3 regions of the Streptomyces sp. NPDC004629 genome follow, and region 2 is predicted to be linked to each of the others. Evidence: riboswitches for the same ligand, from Rfam matches in the RefSeq annotation. Region 2 holds a riboswitch; each other region holds the start of a gene.
The links. A riboswitch is a leader RNA that binds a small molecule or an ion and turns the genes downstream of it on or off. The one in region 2 is predicted to bind cyclic di-AMP.
Positions count from the first base shown of each region.

Region 1: linked by a shared signal. The riboswitch ahead of ACFYTE_RS00675 (NlpC/P60 family protein) and the one ahead of ACFYTE_RS02975 (peptidoglycan DD-metalloendopeptidase family protein) in region 2 are both predicted to bind cyclic di-AMP.
Region 3: linked by a shared signal. The riboswitch ahead of ACFYTE_RS06960 (M23 family metallopeptidase) and the one ahead of ACFYTE_RS02975 (peptidoglycan DD-metalloendopeptidase family protein) in region 2 are both predicted to bind cyclic di-AMP.

Region 1 is NZ_JBIALO010000001.1:138,379-144,342, forward strand. Features, by position in the region: gene ACFYTE_RS00660 (NlpC/P60 family protein) at 1-952, opposite strand, end outside; gene ACFYTE_RS00665 (hypothetical protein) at 1,255-1,608, shown strand; gene ACFYTE_RS00670 (tellurite resistance/C4-dicarboxylate transporter family protein) at 1,621-2,595, opposite strand; gene ACFYTE_RS00675 (NlpC/P60 family protein) at 2,727-3,941, opposite strand; cyclic di-AMP (ydaO/yuaA leader) riboswitch at 3,950-4,121, opposite strand; gene pcrA (DNA helicase PcrA) at 4,384-5,964, shown strand, end outside.
Region 2 is NZ_JBIALO010000002.1:5,811-11,774, reverse strand. Features, by position in the region: gene ACFYTE_RS02995 (SMI1/KNR4 family protein) at 1-536, shown strand, start outside; gene ACFYTE_RS02990 (hypothetical protein) at 533-1,141, shown strand; gene ACFYTE_RS02985 (MBL fold metallo-hydrolase) at 1,250-2,434, opposite strand; gene ACFYTE_RS02980 (SGNH/GDSL hydrolase family protein) at 2,841-3,626, opposite strand; gene ACFYTE_RS02975 (peptidoglycan DD-metalloendopeptidase family protein) at 3,880-4,878, opposite strand; cyclic di-AMP (ydaO/yuaA leader) riboswitch at 4,883-5,040, opposite strand; partial or broken gene ACFYTE_RS02970 (alpha-galactosidase) at 5,477-5,964, opposite strand, start outside.
Region 3 is NZ_JBIALO010000003.1:357,535-363,498, reverse strand. Features, by position in the region: gene ACFYTE_RS06965 (aldo/keto reductase) at 1-516, opposite strand, end outside; gene ACFYTE_RS06960 (M23 family metallopeptidase) at 664-1,704, opposite strand; cyclic di-AMP (ydaO/yuaA leader) riboswitch at 1,712-1,871, opposite strand; tRNA gene ACFYTE_RS06955 (tRNA-Met) at 2,192-2,265, opposite strand; gene ACFYTE_RS06950 (dihydrofolate reductase family protein) at 2,339-3,469, opposite strand; gene ACFYTE_RS06945 (MarR family winged helix-turn-helix transcriptional regulator) at 3,580-4,095, shown strand; gene ribA (GTP cyclohydrolase II) at 4,227-4,862, shown strand; gene ACFYTE_RS06935 (hypothetical protein) at 4,993-5,238, opposite strand; gene ACFYTE_RS06930 (TetR/AcrR family transcriptional regulator C-terminal domain-containing protein) at 5,237-5,503, shown strand; gene ACFYTE_RS06925 (BTAD domain-containing putative transcriptional regulator) at 5,902-5,964, opposite strand, start outside.

The DNA.
Region 1 (5,964 bases), on a different contig from region 2:
GACTGATGCCGGAGTAGAAGAACACCAGGTCGCCGGGGAGCAGTTGGGAGCGGGAGACGCGTCGGCCCGCGCCGATCTGGGCGTAGCTCGTGCGGGGCACGGAGATGCCGGCCGAGCGGTAGGCGGCCTGGACGAGGCCCGAGCAGTCGAACGCGTGCGGGCCCGTCGCGCCCCACACATAGGGGCTGCCGAGCTTCTGGTAGGCGTACGCCACGGCGGCCGCCGCGCGGGAGCCGGGTGCCGCGGCCGGACCTGCGGCCGGCAGGGCGGTGCGCCCGTCCGCCGCGGCGGCGCGCGAGGCATGGCCGCCGGTGCCGCCGTCGGCCGTGACCTGGGCCCGCTCCGCCGGCGACAGGCGGTCCAGGAGCTGCCGGGCCGCGCCCAGCCGCTCCGTGATCGTCTCCTTGCGCCGCTTCAGCTCGGCCTGCCGGGACCGCAGCGAGGACAGCTCGATCCGGGCGGCGCCGCGCAGCCGCTCGATCTCCCCGAGCTGCTTCCGTACCCGTGCCACCGCCGCCGACTGGCGGTCGCCTGCCCGCTGGGCGAACGCGGTCCCCTCCAGGAACCGGTCCGGGTTGTCGGAGAGCGCCAGCTGGACGGCGGGGTCGAGGCCGCCGCTGCGGTACTGCGCCGCCGCGGCCTTGCCCAGCGCGTTCCGCGCCGAGTCGAGCCGTACCTGCCTGCGGGCCGTCTCGTCCTGGAGGGACTTCAATCGCCGCTGCGCCGTGTCCGCCTTCTCCTTCGCCCCGTTGTACTTCTCGGTGGCGACCTCCGCCTCCTGGTACAGCTTGTCGACCTTGGCCTCGACCTCGGCCGGTGTCAGCTCCGGCTCGGCATGCCCGGTGCCGTCGAAGGCCGTCGCCGTCGCCGCGCCCGCCAGGGCCAGGGTGGCGGCCGTCCGGGCCGTGTTGCCGCCGAGCGGGCGGTGCCGGGGCTTGCGGTGCGCTGCCACCTCGACCGTCACGTCCTTTCCTGGGTGCGGTTGCCGCGTCCGGCGCGGGGAGCCGGTCGCTGGTGGAGGACGCTAGGGCCGATGGTGACGGGTCGGTAACGGAATGTACGGAACTGGCAGCGGCGGAGCGGCTGGTGACCGTATGTGACCGCGATTCCGGCGCGGAGCCGCCGCCTTCGCGTGACGCGTTGACCGAAGCGGCACTTCCGGGGCGTGCGCGGCCCCCGGGGTGCTATGGGGGCGCCGGTCACCCGGGGGCCGGTGGCCGTCGGCCCCGGGGCCCCTGATTAGGCTCCGGGGCCATGGACGTACTCACCCACCTCTTCGTCGGCCTGCACATCATCGGCATCGCCTGCCTCCTCGGCGGCTTCCTCACCCAGATGAAGGCGATGGGCCAGGGCACCGCCCGGTTCGTCCCCGCCATGCTGCACGGCGCGCTGACCATGCTGGTCACCGGGGCGATCCTGGTCGGCCTCAACCAGGCCGACGACCACCACGTCAACAACATCAAGATCGGCGTGAAGCTGGCCCTGCTGATCGTGATCCTCGGACTGGTCTATGTGAAGCGGGACGAGGAGCGGGTCGACAAGCGCCTGTTCGGCGTGGTGGGCCTGCTGACCACGGCGAACGTCTTCATCGCCGTGCTGTGGACGTGACGTACGACCACGTCAGGCGCGGCCCGCTGCCCTGATCCCGGCGCGCGCCGTCACGACCGCGCCCGCGGCCACCGCCAGCCAGGCCGCGACGGCGACCCACAGCAGCACGTGTCCGAGGCCCCACAGCCACGGCGTGCCGACGGCCGACGCCCCGGCCAGCGAGGCCACCGCCGTCATCCCCATCGGGAACACCGTCGACCAGCGGCGCACGTCGTAGCGCGGGCGGGGCCGGACCACCTCCGCGAGCACCAGGACGACGTAGCAGGCCAGGTCGAGGGCGAGCAGCCCCACGGTCACGCTGTGCAGGACGTCCTGGTCGTCCTCGTTCCACAGATACAGCGCCGGGCCGCCGGCGGTGATCAGCTTCGCCCCGGCCAGTGCCGAGATGGCGAGCGCGCCGGCCAGCACCCAGTGGTCCCCGGCCCCGCCGAGCACCTGCCGGGCGTCGAACCGGGCCAGCGCGACCAGATACAGCGCCAGCCCCAGCCAGAACAGCACCAGCGCCGTGTGCGCGAGCCACGCCGTCGACTCCGCGGCGGCCAGGGTGACGCCGAGCACGGCGAGCCCCTGCGTGGCCACGCAGATCAAGAACACCGCACCGGGCATCCGCCGCCGCAGGCCCCGTCCGACGAGGAACAGCAGCACCGGCCAGAGCACGGCGGCCGGCGCGAGCAACGCCGCGGCGAGGGTGTGCCCGCCGAGCACGGAGATTCGGGTGCCGAGCACCGTCGTCGCGGCCACGGCGGTGAGCGCGCCCGGCGTCCGCGCCCCGGCCAGCCACCGCTTACGGTCGCGCAGCACACCCGCGACGAAGTCCACGGCGAGCGCCAGCCAGGCGACACAGCCCAGCGCCAGGGCGATCAGGGACAGGGTCTCGTACCCGGTCAGGTGCAGCCCCAGCGAGACGATGCCGGTCGCCATCACGGCGGCACCGGCCGCCGGCGGACGCTGCGCCCACCAGGCGCGAAGGGGTGAGGTGCCGGGCATGCGCCCGATGCTAGGGAGCACCGGGCGCACCGACGGCGTGGCACGCGCGCGTACGTAGCAAAAACGCGCGGGCGCGGGACACGGCGGGACGCGAACGCGTCCACGCGCGCGTGGACGCGAGCCCGACCGGGTCAGGCCGGCCGTACCACACTGTGGATGATCGAATCCCCGGCGTAGTAGATCGACTCCTCGCGGACGTAGGCGCCCGGCTTCGGGGCGTGAATCATCATGCCGTTGCCGATGTAGAGACCCACGTGGCTGACGTCGTCGTAGAAGAAGACCAGGTCACCGGGCTGTGCGTTGGTGAGGGCGACCGTGGTGCCGGCTTCGACCTGGCTGTAGGTGGTGCGCGGCAGGCTGACGCCCGCTGCCTTCCAGGCGGCCTGGGTGAGCCCCGAGCAGTCGTAGGAGTCGGGTCCGGTGGCACCCCAGACGTACGGCTTGCCGATCTGCGCGCGGGCGAACGCGATCGCCTTCTCGGCCTTGGTGGCGTAGGCGGAGCCGGACGAGGACGAAGAAGAGGAGGAAGGGGAGGAAGAGGAGGATGGGGAAGACGACGAAGACGACGAAGACGACGAAGACGACGAAGAGTCCGTGGAGTTCGACGCGTCGCTTTCCTGCCGGGCCGCCGCCTGCTCCGCCTGCTGCTTGGCCAGCTCGGCCGCCTTCCGCGCGGCCTCCTCCTGCTTGCGCTTCTCGATCGCCGCGAGCCGTGCCTTCTCCTCCGCCGACAGCTTGGACAGCAACTGGCGCGCGGTGGAGAGCTTCTTCTGGACGGTGGCCTTGGCGGTCTGGAGTTCGTCCTGCGACTCGGTGAGCGTCTCCAGGCTCTTCGTGGCCTCCCGCCGCTTCTTCATGGTCGCCGACTGCTCGGTGACGTAGTCGTCGACCGCGGACTTCTGACGCGAGGTCAGCCGGTTCATCAGCTGGGACCGGTCGAAGTAGTCCTGCGGGGTGTCCGCGAGCAGGAAGGTGGCGGTGTCGGGGGCGGCGGCCCCCGTCCGGTACTGCGCGGCGGCGAACGCCCCCAGTTCTTCACGGGCCTTGTTGAGCCGGCCCGTGCGCCGGGCGACGTCGTCCAGGAGGGTGTCGACCTGCTTGCGCTGCTTGCCGGTCTTCTCCTTGGCCGCGTTGTACTTCTCGGTCGCCGACTCGGCCTGCCGGTACAGGTCGTCGACCTTCCGCTGCACCTCCTCCACGCTCGGCCGGTCGCCGTCGGGAGTGGGGGCGGCGTTCGCCGTCTGGGAGAGCAGGGCCACGGAGGTGAGGGCGGCGGTGGCCAGGGCGGGGGTCCGTATGCCGGCCGCGCGGGTACCCGCGGAGCGCGACTTGCGATGCGACGCCAAGAAAGGCGACTCCTTCCGTGCTCCGCCTACCGAGTTAGCTGTCGGGTTCGGGCGGGTGGTTCGGAAGGGTTGCCCTACGGCCGTTCCCCGCGCGGGGGTTGGGCCGATTCACCCCAAGGTCGGTGTGGGTCCCCGGCTCCGCGCACCATGCGGGCGCGCCGGACTCGGCGGTGGCCGTACGGCCCGGCGACGTTCGCCGGTGGGGGTCGTACGGCCTGCCCGGCACGGTAGCCAACTCGTGTGGCGCCTGTGAAGGTTGATGGGTGATATGCCCGATACATTTTCGTGACCTGCCGGGGGGATGCCGTCTGGGTGACAGGGCGATTCCGTACGGTGAGCGGTTTGCGCGGCCTGCGCCCGGAACCGGACCCGCCGCAGGAACCGGGCCATCTTCCCGGGGCGGCGGCGGGTTGTCGGTGGCGCGGCCTAGACTCGGAGAGCGATGAGCAGCCTCTTTGACGACAGCTTCCTGGCGGACCTCCAAGCCCCCCGCGGGCAGGACGAGGAGCCCCCGCCGCCGCCCGAGGACGATCACGCTCCGGAGCCGGTTCCGGACGATCTGTTCGGCGGGAAGTTCGACGTGCCCCCGGACCGGGACTCCTATTACGGCAACGGCGCCCCACGGCCGGTCATCGACCCGGCCGCGCTCCTGCACGGGCTGAACGACAACCAGCGCGCCGCCGTCGTGCACGCGGGCTCCCCGCTGCTCATCGTGGCCGGCGCCGGCTCCGGCAAGACCCGGGTGCTCACGCACCGCATCGCCCATCTGCTGGCGGAGCGCAAGGTGCACCCGGGGCAGATCCTCGCGATCACCTTCACCAACAAGGCCGCGGGCGAGATGAAGGAGCGCGTCGAGCAGCTCGTCGGCCCGCGCGCCAACGCCATGTGGGTGATGACCTTCCACAGCGCGTGCGTGCGCATCCTGCGCCGTGAGAGCAAGCGCCTCGGCTTCACCTCGTCCTTCTCGATCTACGACGCCGCCGACTCCAAGCGTCTGATGGCCCTGGTCTGCCGCGACCTGGACCTCGACCCGAAGCGCTTCCCGCCCAAGTCCTTCAGCGCCAAGATCTCCAACCTGAAGAACGAGCTGATCGACGAGGAGGACTTCGCCGCCCAGGCGAGCGAGGGATTCGACAAGACCCTCGCCCAGGCGTACGCGCTCTACCAGTCCCGTCTCCGCGAGGCGAACGCGCTCGACTTCGACGACCTGATCATGACGACGGTCAACCTGTTGCGCGCCTTCCCGGACGTCGCCGAGCACTACCGCCGCCGCTTCCGCCATGTGCTCGTGGACGAGTACCAGGACACCAACCACGCGCAGTACGCCCTGGTGCGCGCACTCGTCGGGACCGCCGAGCACCCGGTGGACGTGCCGCCGGGCGAGCACGACCTGCCGCCCGCCGAACTGTGTGTCGTGGGCGACGCCGACCAGTCGATCTACGCCTTCCGCGGCGCGACCATCCGCAACATCCTCCAGTTCGAGGAGGACTACCCGGACGCGACGACGATCCTCCTGGAGCAGAACTACCGCTCCACGCAGACGATCCTGTCCGCCGCCAACGCCGTCATCGAGCGCAACGAGTCCCGCCGCCCCAAGAACCTGTGGACCAACGCGGGCGCGGGCGCCACCATCACCGGGTATGTCGCGGACACCGAGCACGACGAGGCACAGTTCGTCGCCGACGAGATAGACCGGCTGACCGACGCGGGCGAGGCCAAGTCCGGCGATGTCGCCGTGTTCTACCGCACCAACGCCCAGTCCCGTGTCTTCGAAGAGATCTTCATCCGCGTCGGCCTGCCCTACAAGGTCGTCGGCGGAGTCCGCTTCTACGAACGCAAGGAGGTCCGGGACGTCCTCGCCTACCTGCGGGTGCTGGCCAACCCGGAGGACTCGGTCCCGCTGCGCCGCATCCTGAACGTGCCCAAGCGCGGCATCGGCGAGCGCGCCGAAGCGATGATCGACGCACTCGCGCAGCGCGAGAAGATCAGCTTCTCGCAGGCGCTGCGCCGCGTGGACGAGGCG
Region 2 (5,964 bases):
ACGACCAGAGGGAGTTCTCGTCCTACGACGACAGGGCTCTGATGGCGGTCGGCCGGGCCGGCACCGCCTGGAGCTTCGCCTTCGACGGCGATCCCGCCCCGTTCGACCGGCGGCGGTTCGTCTCCCCGGCCGCGGCCATCAGCGAGGGCACGCGCGCGGTGGTGGTGTGGAGCGGCCTGAGGACGTGGCACGGGCAGCCGTTCTTCCACCTTTCGGTGGCGCGAGACGGTACCGAGCGGTACGCCTTCACATACGCGGACGGAGAGGTCCGGCCAAGCGGGGAGATACCGCGAGCGCTGGATCCGGGCCGGTTCTTCGGTGACCTGGCGGACGGCGCCGAGGCGGAACGGTCGCTGCTGGAAGCGGTGGCCAGGGAGTTCGGTGCCTCTCTGCCGCGTCACGCAATCATGCACGGACGGCTGCACACGTTCGCCACCCGCTCCTGGACGCGACCGCCCAGGGACGGAGAGACGCGAGCGTCTCGCCCGGATCACGGGACATTGAGGCCCGGTCCCAGGAGGTGTGATCGCGTATGAGCCACAGCTATGTGCCTGCACCAGTACCACGTCCCGGTCCTGCGCATCTGGCCGGACTCGCCCTGCCCGCCGAGCGGCCGCCCCACATGTCCGAGCGGCGCTGGGCCGATCTGCTGGACATCGGCTGGGCAGGCCAACTGTGTGACCCGGCTGGGCAGAAGCGCTTCCGGCTGCGCCACCACGGAGAGTTGCTCAACGGAATGATCACCGACGTACAGCGACTACCTCCGCTGGTGTACGCCGTGCCGCCGTCCGGGAAGCCGATTCTGCTGTTCGACGGCGCGGCGCACGGCTACAACGCTCTGTTCTGCGACAGCTGGGACGAGCGGGAGTTGCGCGCCCGCCGGGCCGACCGGACGTATGTCGACTCCGACGGGGAGGACACCTTCGAACTCGTCGTCTGGACCGGCTACAACATCGACTGGGACGACGAGGACGAACGGGCGGATGTCGAGGACCCCGACGCCCCCGGTCTGGCCCGGCTCGTGGACGGCCGCCGCCTCCCCTTCGCCGCCGTCGCGGCGGCCGGATTCGACAGCATCACCGTGACCGCCACGAGCGCACGCGGACACGCCCGGGACGTCCTCAGCGAGGAACTGGCCTGAACCGGCTCTGCCGACGCGGCGGACCATCGATAAGCCGCAAAACCTGCTCTCGCTCGGTCTCCGACATGGCTGCAAGGACTTCCGTCACGCGCCTCAGCTCATCAACGGTCAGCCCTCGCCCACGAGGTCGAGACCGTCGCGAGACGCCTCCGGGGTGATCTCCGGAACGGGCCACTTGCGGTGCAGCGGCAGGGACACATCCCGCCACCACGGACGCGTAGGGAGGTCCCCGGCGGGCTCGAAGGGCTGGCCCGGAACAGGGGCGGCGACCGCCTGCCCGACCGCGTCGGCCGCGGCCAGCGTCCACTCACCCGGCTCGGCCCAGGCATGGGTGGCCAGGTTGAAGGTGCCCCAGTGGATCGGCAACAGCGCCCCGTGCGCCCGCCCGCCCTGGAGATCGAGGTGCGCACGCACGCCCTCCTCGGGGGTCATGTGGATGTCGGGCCAGAAGTCGCTGTAGGCGCCGATCTGGATCATCGTGGCGTCGAACGGGCCGTGCTCCGCTCCTATGTCCTTGAAGCCCTCGAAGTAGCCGGTGTCGCCGCTGTGGTAGATCCGGTGCCGGTCGCCGGCGACGGCCCAGGACGCCCAGAGGGTGTGCTGAACGTTGCGCAGGCCGCGACCGCAGAAGTGCCGGGCGGGGGTGGCGGTGAGGGTGAGTCCGCCGACGCGGGTCGACTCGTGCCAGTCCAGCTCCCGCAGCCGGTCGGCGGACACCCCCCAGTGTTCGAGGTGGGCGCCGACGCCGAGGGGCACCGCGAACAGGGTGTCCGTGCCGGCCAGCGCCTTGATCGTGGGCAGGTCCAGGTGGTCGTAGTGGTCGTGCGAGATGACCACGACGTCGACAGGGCCGAGCGCGGCCAGCGGCAGCGGCACCGGGTGCAGCCGCTTGGGCCCGGCGAACGCGAACGGGGAGCAGCGCTCGCCCCAGACGGGGTCGAAGAGCACCCGGTGCCCGTCGATCTCCGCGAGCACGCTGGAGTGGCCCATCCAGGTGAGCCGGAGCCCGGTGGCGGGCGGCCGTGACAGGTCGGCGAGGGTGGTGGCATGCACCGGGACCGCACCTCGCGGGGCGCGGCGGGGCCGCTGGTCCCGGTCGAAGTAGACCTTGGCGAAGTCCAGCATCGACCCGGAGGGCCGGGTCCGGGCGGGGCCGCCGGGGTTCTGGAAGACGCCGTCCTTGAAGTGGGGCGACTTGCGGATGCGCGCCAGGCGGGCCCCGCCCGGGTCAGCGCCGAAGGCCGCGGGCTGCAGCGCGCGGAGCCCGGGGCTCAGGGAACGCAAACCGGACACGGTACCTCCTGGTGGGGTCGGTGGAGTCCTCCATTATGGTCGGCCCCTGCGACAGTCAGGGACCGGACCGATCACCTCACCGGCCGCCGGGGCTTCGCGGAGACGGTCGGCATGCCGGCGCTCGATGCGCGCCCCGATCGGCCTGGCGCCGGCCCGTGGGGTCCGCGGGGGCCGGCCCCCGCGGACCCCACGGGCCGGCGTCGAGCAGATCGCGCTGTGCCTGAAGGCCCTGGGCGGGCTCGCCGTGCGGCGCACGTCGTACCCGGGCGTGGTGCCCCGGTCAGGGGCGCAGGTGTGGGTGGACGAGGGGGTCTCCCGCGCACTGTGCCTGGTCCGGGAGACACCGACGGCACGGCTGCGGTCCGCGCGCCGGGGCGGGGACCCGGTGCGGCCCCGCCCCGGCGTTTCAGGCCACGGATGCGATGCGCGTCCTGATGTCGTCGGGGGAGAGCGCGCCCTTGGCCGTCACATGGTCGCCCGAGGACTCGCCGCGCAGCCGGCGCCCGATCCACGGGACCAGGTACTCGCGGGCCCAGTGGACGTCGTCGCGGCGCACTTCGAGGGTGCCGCGGGGCGGCAGCAGCGGCCAGGGCTGTTCCGGGTCGGCCGGGACCTCGACGCCGAGGACCTGGCCGGCCCGCAGCGCGACGCGCGTGTGCCCCTCCGGTGAGAGGTGGAGGCGGTCGTCGTCCCAGGCCCTGCGGTCCTGTACGGCCTTCAGGGACCACAGGTCGAGCACGGGGCAGCCGTACCGGTCGGCGATGGCCCGGACGTGCCCGTTGTAGGTGGCGATCCTGCCGCGCAGATGCTTGAGCACGGGCACGCCGCGGGTGTCGAAGCCGGTCGTCACCATGACGGTGCCGGCCGCCGCGGTGAGCCGGGCCACGGCCCGTTCGAAACGCTCGGCCACTTCGTCCGGGTCGGTGCCGGGCCGCAGGATGTCGTTGCCGCCCGCGCAGAAGGAGACGAGGTCCGGCGCGAGTTCCACCGCCTGTGGGATCTGCTCGGCCACGATCTGGTCGAGCAGCCGTCCGCGCACGGCGAGATTGGTGTACTGGAAGTCGCCCTCGGGCCGGCGGTCCGCGAGCAGGACCGCGAACCGGTCGGCCCAGCCGACGAACGCCCCGTCAGGGCCGGGGTCGCCGACGCCCTCGGTGAAGCTGTCCCCCACCGCCACGTACGACCCGATCACAGTTGTGTTGTCACTCTTCGAATCGTCTGCCACGTCGGCCCATCATTCCCCTTCGGATGTGACCTACGCGATCGTAGGAAGGGGTTGACGAGCGGTGAGATAAGCCACTCCCCAAGAGTTTCCCAACGCGGGAATAGGCCGGAGGGCGGGGGTGTTGCGCAGAGAATTGCCGCGTCCGCCGGGCGCATGCGCTGAGGGCCGCACCCGGGATCCCGGGTGCGGCCCTCAGCGCATGCGGGGATGCCGCGTTCCGTCAGACGGTGACGCCGTGCGAGCGGAGGTAGGCGAGCGGGTCCACGTCCGAGCCGTAGTTCGGCGTGGTGCGGATCTCGAAGTGCAGGTGCGGGCCCGTCACATTGCCGGTCGCGCCGGACAGGCCGACCTGCTGACCCGGGGTCACGGTCTGGCCGGCCGAGACGGACAGCTGCGACAGGTGGGCGTACTGCGCGTAGTAGCCGTCGCCGAGCTTGAGGACCACCTGGTTGCCGTAGGCACCGCCCCAGCCCGCGGAGACGACGGTGCCCGCGCCGACCGCCTTGAGCGAGGTGCCGGTCGGGACGACGAAGTCGACACCGGTGTGGTAGCCGCTGGACCACATGCTGCCCGCCTTGTGGTAGGCGGTCCCGATCCGGGCGCCGTCGACCGGGAGGCCGTAACCGGTGGCGGCGGCCGTGTCGGTGGTGCCGGCGGTGCCGGTGTTCTGGGCGACCGGAGCGCTGTCGGCCGAGGTGTCGGGCGAAGACGGCGTCGACGGCTGCGCGGACCCGGTGGATTCGGTGGACGAGGACTTCGCGGAGGACGGCTCGGTGGACGGCTCGGTGGACGAGGAGTCGGTCCCCGTCGCGGCCCGCTCGCCGAGCGTGAGCTTCAGACCGGGGTGGATCAGTGAGGGGTTGCCGCCGATGGCCTCGCGGTTGTCCCGGTAGATCCGCTGCCAGCCACCGCTGACGCCCTGTTCCTCGGCGATCTTGGCGAGCCAGTCACCCGGCCGCACCGAGTACGTCCGGGTGCCGGAGTCCGCGGCGGCCGTCTTCTTCTCGACGGTGCCGGCGCCGGTGCTGATGCCGGTGCCGGTGCCGGACTGGACGGACTGCTGCGCGGCGGCGCGGGGCGCCGTCTCGGGCGTGGCGGCGTGCGCCCCGGCGGCTCCGATCAGCGGTAGGGCGAGCGCGGCGCCGCCGGTTCCGGCGGCGGCGATGGAGCGGGTGAGGCGCTGGGACTTGGGGCGGCGGTGCTTACCCTTCGCGGGCATGGCGAATTCCTCTCCGGCGCCTGCGAGGTGAGCTGTCGGGTTCGGGCTGGAGCTGCCCGGCCGCGCGCGGTGCGGCTTCACCCCTAGCCGTCCCGGAGACCGGGACAGGCAGTCGTGCCTGGTGGGTCCCCCGCTCCTGCCGAGCACGGGTGAGTGGTGTGTCGGGGATCCGGGCGGCGGCAGGATTCGGCGGTCCGTCCGGATTGGTGGCGAACGTAAGCGAGCAGGACGCAAACGGACAAGGAGCCGCTTCACCCGGTGCGCGTTTCCCTTGATCCGTCGCGGGAATTCCCGGTCACCGTCCGTGCATGTCGGGGTGGCAGTCTTTCCCAATTCCCGTAAGGGGGCTGTGCATTACGTGGTCATGACGGACGACGCACCGTCACGGGTATGACCCTGCTCACGCCCCTCATCGCATAACTGGCAATTCGGTCAGAAGGGTCAGACGCGATGCAGCGGAGGGACGTGGCGTCCAGGTCATCACGGAGTCCGGCGCGCAGCCCGTGGCGCAACAGCGCGGCGTTGCGATGCATTTCGCCCGTTTCGCGGCATTCGCGCGATACCGATGGATCGAGGCCGCGCAGCCGCAACGCCGGAACGGGTTGACCATCTCGGGTTCAACCCAGATGCCGAACCGCATGCCGAGGGGGTGCACCTGGTCGGCGAGCGGCTTGAGGCCCTGCGGGAAGCGGTCGGGGTTGCGCGTCCAGTCGCCGAGTCCGGCCCGGAAGTCGCTGATGCGGGCGCCGAACCGGCCGTCGTCGACCACGAACAGTTCCACGTCGATCGCCGTGGCCCGCCGGGCCGGCTCGCCCTGCTGCTCCTGGGCGACGGCGAAGTGCGTGGCCTCCCAGGAGTTGAAGAGCACCGGACGGTCGCGGTGCTGCGGCCTCGACACCCGCGAGCCCGCCGTCCGCGTCCGGGATGACGCACACCCGCTGGTAGGCGCGGCTCGCGCCGCCGAAGCCGCCGTAGCTCCACGGCCCCGCGAAGACGGGCCGGTGTACGGCTCCCCCGGCTCCAGCATCAGCAGGCCCGAGGCGTCGTCCTACCCGGCGCCGCCGGTGATCTGCACGCGCGCGTCCG
Region 3 (5,964 bases), on a different contig from region 2:
CTCGCGGTCGGAGAAGTCCAGGGACGCCTGGAGCCGCTCCGCGCTGATGTTGGACGCGGCGATGTACCGCACCTTGCCGGCCCGCACCAGTGCGTCGAGCGCGCCGATGATCTCCTCGACCGGCACGTCCGGCTTGTCGAAGTGCGTGTAGTAGAGGTCGATGTAGTCGGTGCCGAGCCGGCGCAGCGAGGCGTCCGCCGCGGCCGTGATGTTGGCGGCGGACAGTCCCGGGTAGTCGGGGTGCTGGCTGACCTTGGTGGCGATCAGGACGTCCGAACGGTTGCCGCGCGCCTTGACCCATGTGCCGATGATCGTCTCGGACTCGCCGCCCTTGTTGCCCTCGACCCACGCCGAGTAGGCGTCGGCGGTGTCGATGAGGTTGCCGCCGGCGGCCGTGTAGGCGTCGAGGACGGCGAAGGACGTCGGCTCGTCGGCGCTCCAGCCGAAGACGTTGCCGCCGAGGGCGAGCGGGAAGACCTCAAGGTCGGAGGGACCGAGTTTTTGAAGGGAAGTCATACTCGCCTTCAACGCGCCCGCCGGAACCCCCGATTCCATCACCGTACGCAAAGACCGGGTAAACACCGGACCGGCAGCCCTGACGTCGGGGGGATGGGCGCCAGGACCGCCGGGGAACGGGGGGTGTGCGGGGATGTGCCGAGTGGGTCAGGGGTTGAGGCCCTTGCTGCGCAGCCAGGCCATCGGGTCGATGCCGGTGGACTCGCCGCCGGGGTGGACCTCCAGGTGGAGGTGGGGCCCGGTGACGTTGCCCGTGGCGCCCACGCGGCCGATGACGTCCCCGGTGTTGACCTTCTGCCCGACGCTGACGCTGATCGACGACTGGTGGCAGAGCCACACCTCGGTGCCGTCGTCCAGGGTGAGGATCGTGCGGTAGCCGTAGGAGCCGGCCCAGCCCGCCTCGGTGATCGTGCCGGTGTGGACGGCCTTGATCAGCGTGCCCGTGGGGGCGGCGAAGTCGAGGCCGGTGTGATAGCCGGAGGACCACATGGAGCCGGCCTGGCCGAAGGTGCCGGTGACCGTGTACGAGGAGGTCGGCAGGGTGTACTGCCTGGCCAGCGCGGCCAGTCGCGCCTCCTCGGCCTTCTTCTTGGCGGCGGCCTCCGCCTTCTCCTTGGCGGCGGCGGCCCGGGCCGCGGCCTCCTTCTCCGCCTTGGCCGCCGCGTCGGCGACCTCCTGGTCGGCGGCGGACACGGCCGCGGCGACGGCCTTGGTCTCGGCCTGGCCCTGCTGCTGCTCGGCCTGGGCCATGATGCGGTTGCGCAGCGCCTCGCCGGCGTCGGTGGTGCCCTCGGCGCTGTCGGCCTCGGTCACGCCGACGCTGCTCAGGGCGGTCGCGGAGCCCTTGGCGGCCTCGGTGCCCGCGCCGTCGCCGAGCAGGGAGCCGACGGAGGGCAGGTCGGGCATGGAGATGGACACCGGCGGCTTGCCGGTGTTGGCGCTGGCCATGCCGCCCGCGCCGACGGCGGCTATGACGCCGACGCCGAGGACCGTGGAGCTGCGGGCGAGTCCGCCGCCGCGCTGCTTGCCGACGCGGTGCCGACCGCGTAGCGGGCGGATGGAGTCCTCGGTGGGATTCCACTCCTCCCAGGGGCCCTCGTCGGTGCGGTAGGTGCCGTAGCCGAAGGTCTCGGTGCCGTACTGGCTCGGCGCGAACGGGGCTTGTGGGGCGGGCCGGTTGGACGCCACTCGGGCGTACTCCTTTCCTTCCTCCGCCTACCGGGTTAGCTGACGGGTTCGGAGCAGGAAGGTCTCCTACGCGCGTATACCGGCCGTGTTCCCACGGCGGTGTCCGCGTGATTCACCCCAAGGTGGTGGTTCCCCGGTTCCCTTGCGGGATTCGGCGCGTGAGCACGGTGCCGCCTCTTGTGACGGCTGGGACAACCGCGCTGCGTTATCGAACGTTAATAGACTCGGAGGGCAGATTCCAAGCCGTTCAGCTTGATCGTTAACGCTTTCCGGCGCGGACTTACCGCCCATGACCGGCGAAAATCGGGCGAGTTGACCCCTCGCGCAGGGAAACTCGGGAAACCCATGGGACTTGACGGTGTGTCAGTTGTTATGCGGAGGGCGGTCGTCCGATCACCGCTCGTGACCACGCCCGAGTCGCGTCACCATGGGTGGAAAACACTCAGGGCCGGAATCCATGTACTGGATTCCGGCCCTGAGCCTTCAGTAGCGGGGACAGGATTTGAACCTGCGACCTCTGGGTTATGAGCCCAGCGAGCTACCGAGCTGCTCCACCCCGCGTCGGTGTTCCACCAGTGTACGCCATGCGCAGGACGGCGAGCACACGGACAGCCGCCCGGCCCCCGCCGGGACGTCAGCCGAGCAGATGGCGGTTCGGTTCCCTGGCCGCGGCCTCATACTCGGGCAGGACGACGACGCCGACGCCCGCGGCCGTCAGCAGCCCGCTCCCGTCGGCTCCCGCGACGAACGTGTCCGGCTCCCGCCAGGCCGTGACCACCCGTCGCACCCCCGCGTCCAGGATCAGCCGCGCGCAGGGCACGGGCCGCGAGGCCCGCCGGGCGCACGGCTCAAGGCTGCTGTAGACCGTGGCGCCGGCCAGCCGCGGATCCGCCGGATCGGTCTTGGCGAGCGCGGCCTCCTCCGCGTGAACCACGGGGTCGCCCGCCTCCCGGGAGAATCCGCGTGCCAGCTCCGTCCCGTCCGCGGCCACCACGACCGCGCCCACGCTGAACGCCGTCCGCGAGGGCGGGCACCGTTCCGCCAGCTCGCAGGCGATCCGCAGCCAGTGCCGGTCCGCGGCGACGGCCGCCGGACCGCTTCCGGGGGCGGTCGGCTCGTACCGCATCAGGACCACGTCCTCGATCCGCCGGGTCTCCAGGAGCCGCAGCCGCCCGCGCTGGTACTCCCCCGGCCCGAACAGCCGGGGCGCCCCCGGGTCCCCGACGAGCAACGGGGCGACGACGAGCTGGATTTCGTCGGCGAGACCCTGCCGGAGCAGTTGTGTGTGGACGGTCCCGCCGCCCTCGACCATCAGGCGCCGCACCCCGCGCGCCGCATACAGGTGGGAGAGGAGGGCCGGCCAGTCCAAGCGGGGGCCCAGCGGGACGACGTCGGCCGCGAGGCCGGCCCGCCGCGCCCGCTCGGCGCCCTCGTCCGTCGCGTAGAGGACCTTCTCGCCGCCGGTGTGCCAGAACCGGGCGTCCGGGTCCAGGTCGCCCGAGCCGCTGACGGCGACCTTGAGCGGGTACTCCGGCCGGCCCGCGGCGAGCCGGGCCGCGCGCCGCTCGGGCGCGTTGACCAGCAGCCGCGGGTTGTCGGCGCGGATCGTGCCCGCGCCGATCAGGATCGCGTCGACGGACGCCCGCACCTCGTCGACCCGGTCGAAGTCGGCCGGGCCGGACAGGAGCAGCCGCTCGGGGCCGGTGTCGTCCAGACAGCCGTCGAGGGAGACGGCGGCGGACAGCAGGACGTACGGGAAGGGCATCGGCGTGCTCCATCGTGGAGACGGACGGGCTGGGTCGGGCGGGGCCGGTTTCGGCGGCTCCGGATCGGCGCGGGCTTGGTTCAAGTTTGAAACAAACTTACACTGGCGGCATGACGACCCGCTGGCTCACCCCCGAGGAGCAACGCGCCTGGCGCGCGTACGTCGCGGCCTCCCTGCTGCTGGAAGACGCGATCGACCGGCAGCTCCAGCAGGACGCCGGCATGCCGCACCTGTACTACTCCATCCTGGCCAACCTCTCCGAGGCGCCGGAGCACCGGCTGCGGATGACCGACCTGGCCGAGCGGTCGAAGATCACCCGCAGCCGGCTGACATACGCAGTGACCCGGCTGGAGAAGGACGGCCTGGTCCGGCGCGAGGGGTGCCCGTCGGACCGGCGCGGCAGCATCGCCGCGCTGACGGAGGCGGGGGTGGCGGCCCTGGAGCGCACGGCACCCGGGCACGTCGAGACGGTGCGCGCCGCCGTCTTCGACCACCTCAGTGAGGAGCAGGTGGGGCAGCTGGAGGAGATCTGCACGGCGATCGCGCGGGCCTTGCACGGGGACGGGGCACGCCCCGCCTCCGAGGACCTGCCCTGGCGGCGCCGGTCGACGCCCTCCTGTTCCTGAGCGCGTCGCCCCGGCCGTTGTCGCGGGTCCGAATTCCCGTTGCTTCAAAATTGAAGCATGGAGTAGGCTCCCAGCCGAAGTCCTGTTTCAAAACTGAAGCAGATGCAGCCCTTCGGACCCGGAGAACCCGCATGCCCGACACCCCCGTCGCCACACCGCGCGCCCGCGTCCGGGTACCGCTGCGCTTCCACGACGGATACGCCGTCGACGCCGACCTCGTCACCTTCCACGGCCTCGCGGACGGCCGCGAACACCTCGCCGTCGTCCTCGGCGACGCCGGCCCCGTCCCGCTGGTCCGGCTGCACTCCGAATGCCTGACCGGCGACGTCTTCGGCTCGGCCCGCTGCGACTGCGGCCCCCAGCTGCGGGAGGCGGTCGAGCGCATCGCCGACCGCGGCGGCGTCCTGCTCTACCTGCGCCAGGAGGGCCGCGGCATCGGCCTCTACAACAAGCTCGACGCGTACGCCCTGCAGGACCAGGGCCTGGACACGTACGAGGCCAACGCCGCGCTCGGCCTGCCCGAGGACGCCCGCGACTACACGCCCGCCGCCCAGATGCTGCGCGCCCTCGGCATCGAGGAGCTGGACCTGCTGTCCAACAACCCCGACAAGGCGGAGCAGTTGCGGGCGCTGGGCGTCGGCGTCCGCGAGCGGGTGCCGACCGGTGTGTTCCGCACCGCCCACAACGTCCGCTATCTGCGGGCGAAGGTGCTGCAGACCCAGCACACGCTGCCGCTGGGCGAGCTGACGGAGCGCAACGCCGGCTGACCCGGCACCGCTGCCCCGACTTCGCCGACCCGGCCCCGCGGGCACCTCCGGGACAGCGACCCGGCCCGCGGTCACCGGCGGGCGGCGGACCAGGTCCCACGCTCACGGCACCGCGGTCACCGTCCCGCGGTCAGGGCTGGGGCCAGCAGGCCGGGAGCAGGAACGCGGGTAGCAGGGCCAGGGCGAGCAGCCCCGCCGCGACGGAGTACGCGACGCGGAATCCCAGCAGCGGCTCCCGGGCGGTCAGCGCTCGGCGCACGAAGACGGCGGCCAGCAGCACGCCGGTGAGGGCGGGGACGAGCGTCCCGGGCGCACCGACGTCGCCGCGCTCACCGCCCCGCGCGAGCCCGAACAGCAGCAGGGCGAGGCCGACCATGTTGCCTCCCGAGGTCCTGGCGGCCTGGCAGGAGGCGGGCCCGGTTCCGGTCGGCTGCGCGCTGGCCGACGCGATGACGGCCCTCGCCGATGCGGGCCTGATCGACGTACGCGGAGACGCGGACCTGGCGGGCGCCCACTTCATGGCCCTGATCTCCCACGCCGTCGTCCAGCTCTCCCACTACGGCGTACGCCCCCTGCCCCCGCAGCAGACGGAGCGGTTGATCAGGGGCGGGTCGAGGCGTTCCTACGGGCGTACGGGGTGAGTTGACGGTGGCGTTCCTGCCGGCGTACGCGGTGCGCTGACGAACCGGACACGCGCCTTCACCGGGCCGTGTCCGGCAAAAGCTACCCACCACCAGAGGCGCGGCCGTCACCCGGATGTCACGCCCGGCTCGACGGCCCGGTGCGCCGGCACGAGCATGAGTCTGGGTACCGCGGCGGACCTTTGGCGCCTCTCGGGCCCGCCGCGGCAGGTCCCCACAGGGTGTGCCCCTCGCAGACGTCGACGCCGTGCGAGGGGCACACCCACCCCGAACCGGGGCGGCGAGCCGAGGCACATGCCCTGCCCTTCGAGGAAGCGTGGTCGGCGAGGCCGGTCAGGGTTAGGACGGTGGGGCCGGCGACGGTGCCGGCGTCGGTGCGACGTCCGTACCGCGTCAGGTCATGCAACGCTGGATGTCCGACGGGCATTTCCGCTGAGCAGCGTCCGAACCGCGCCGGCTTC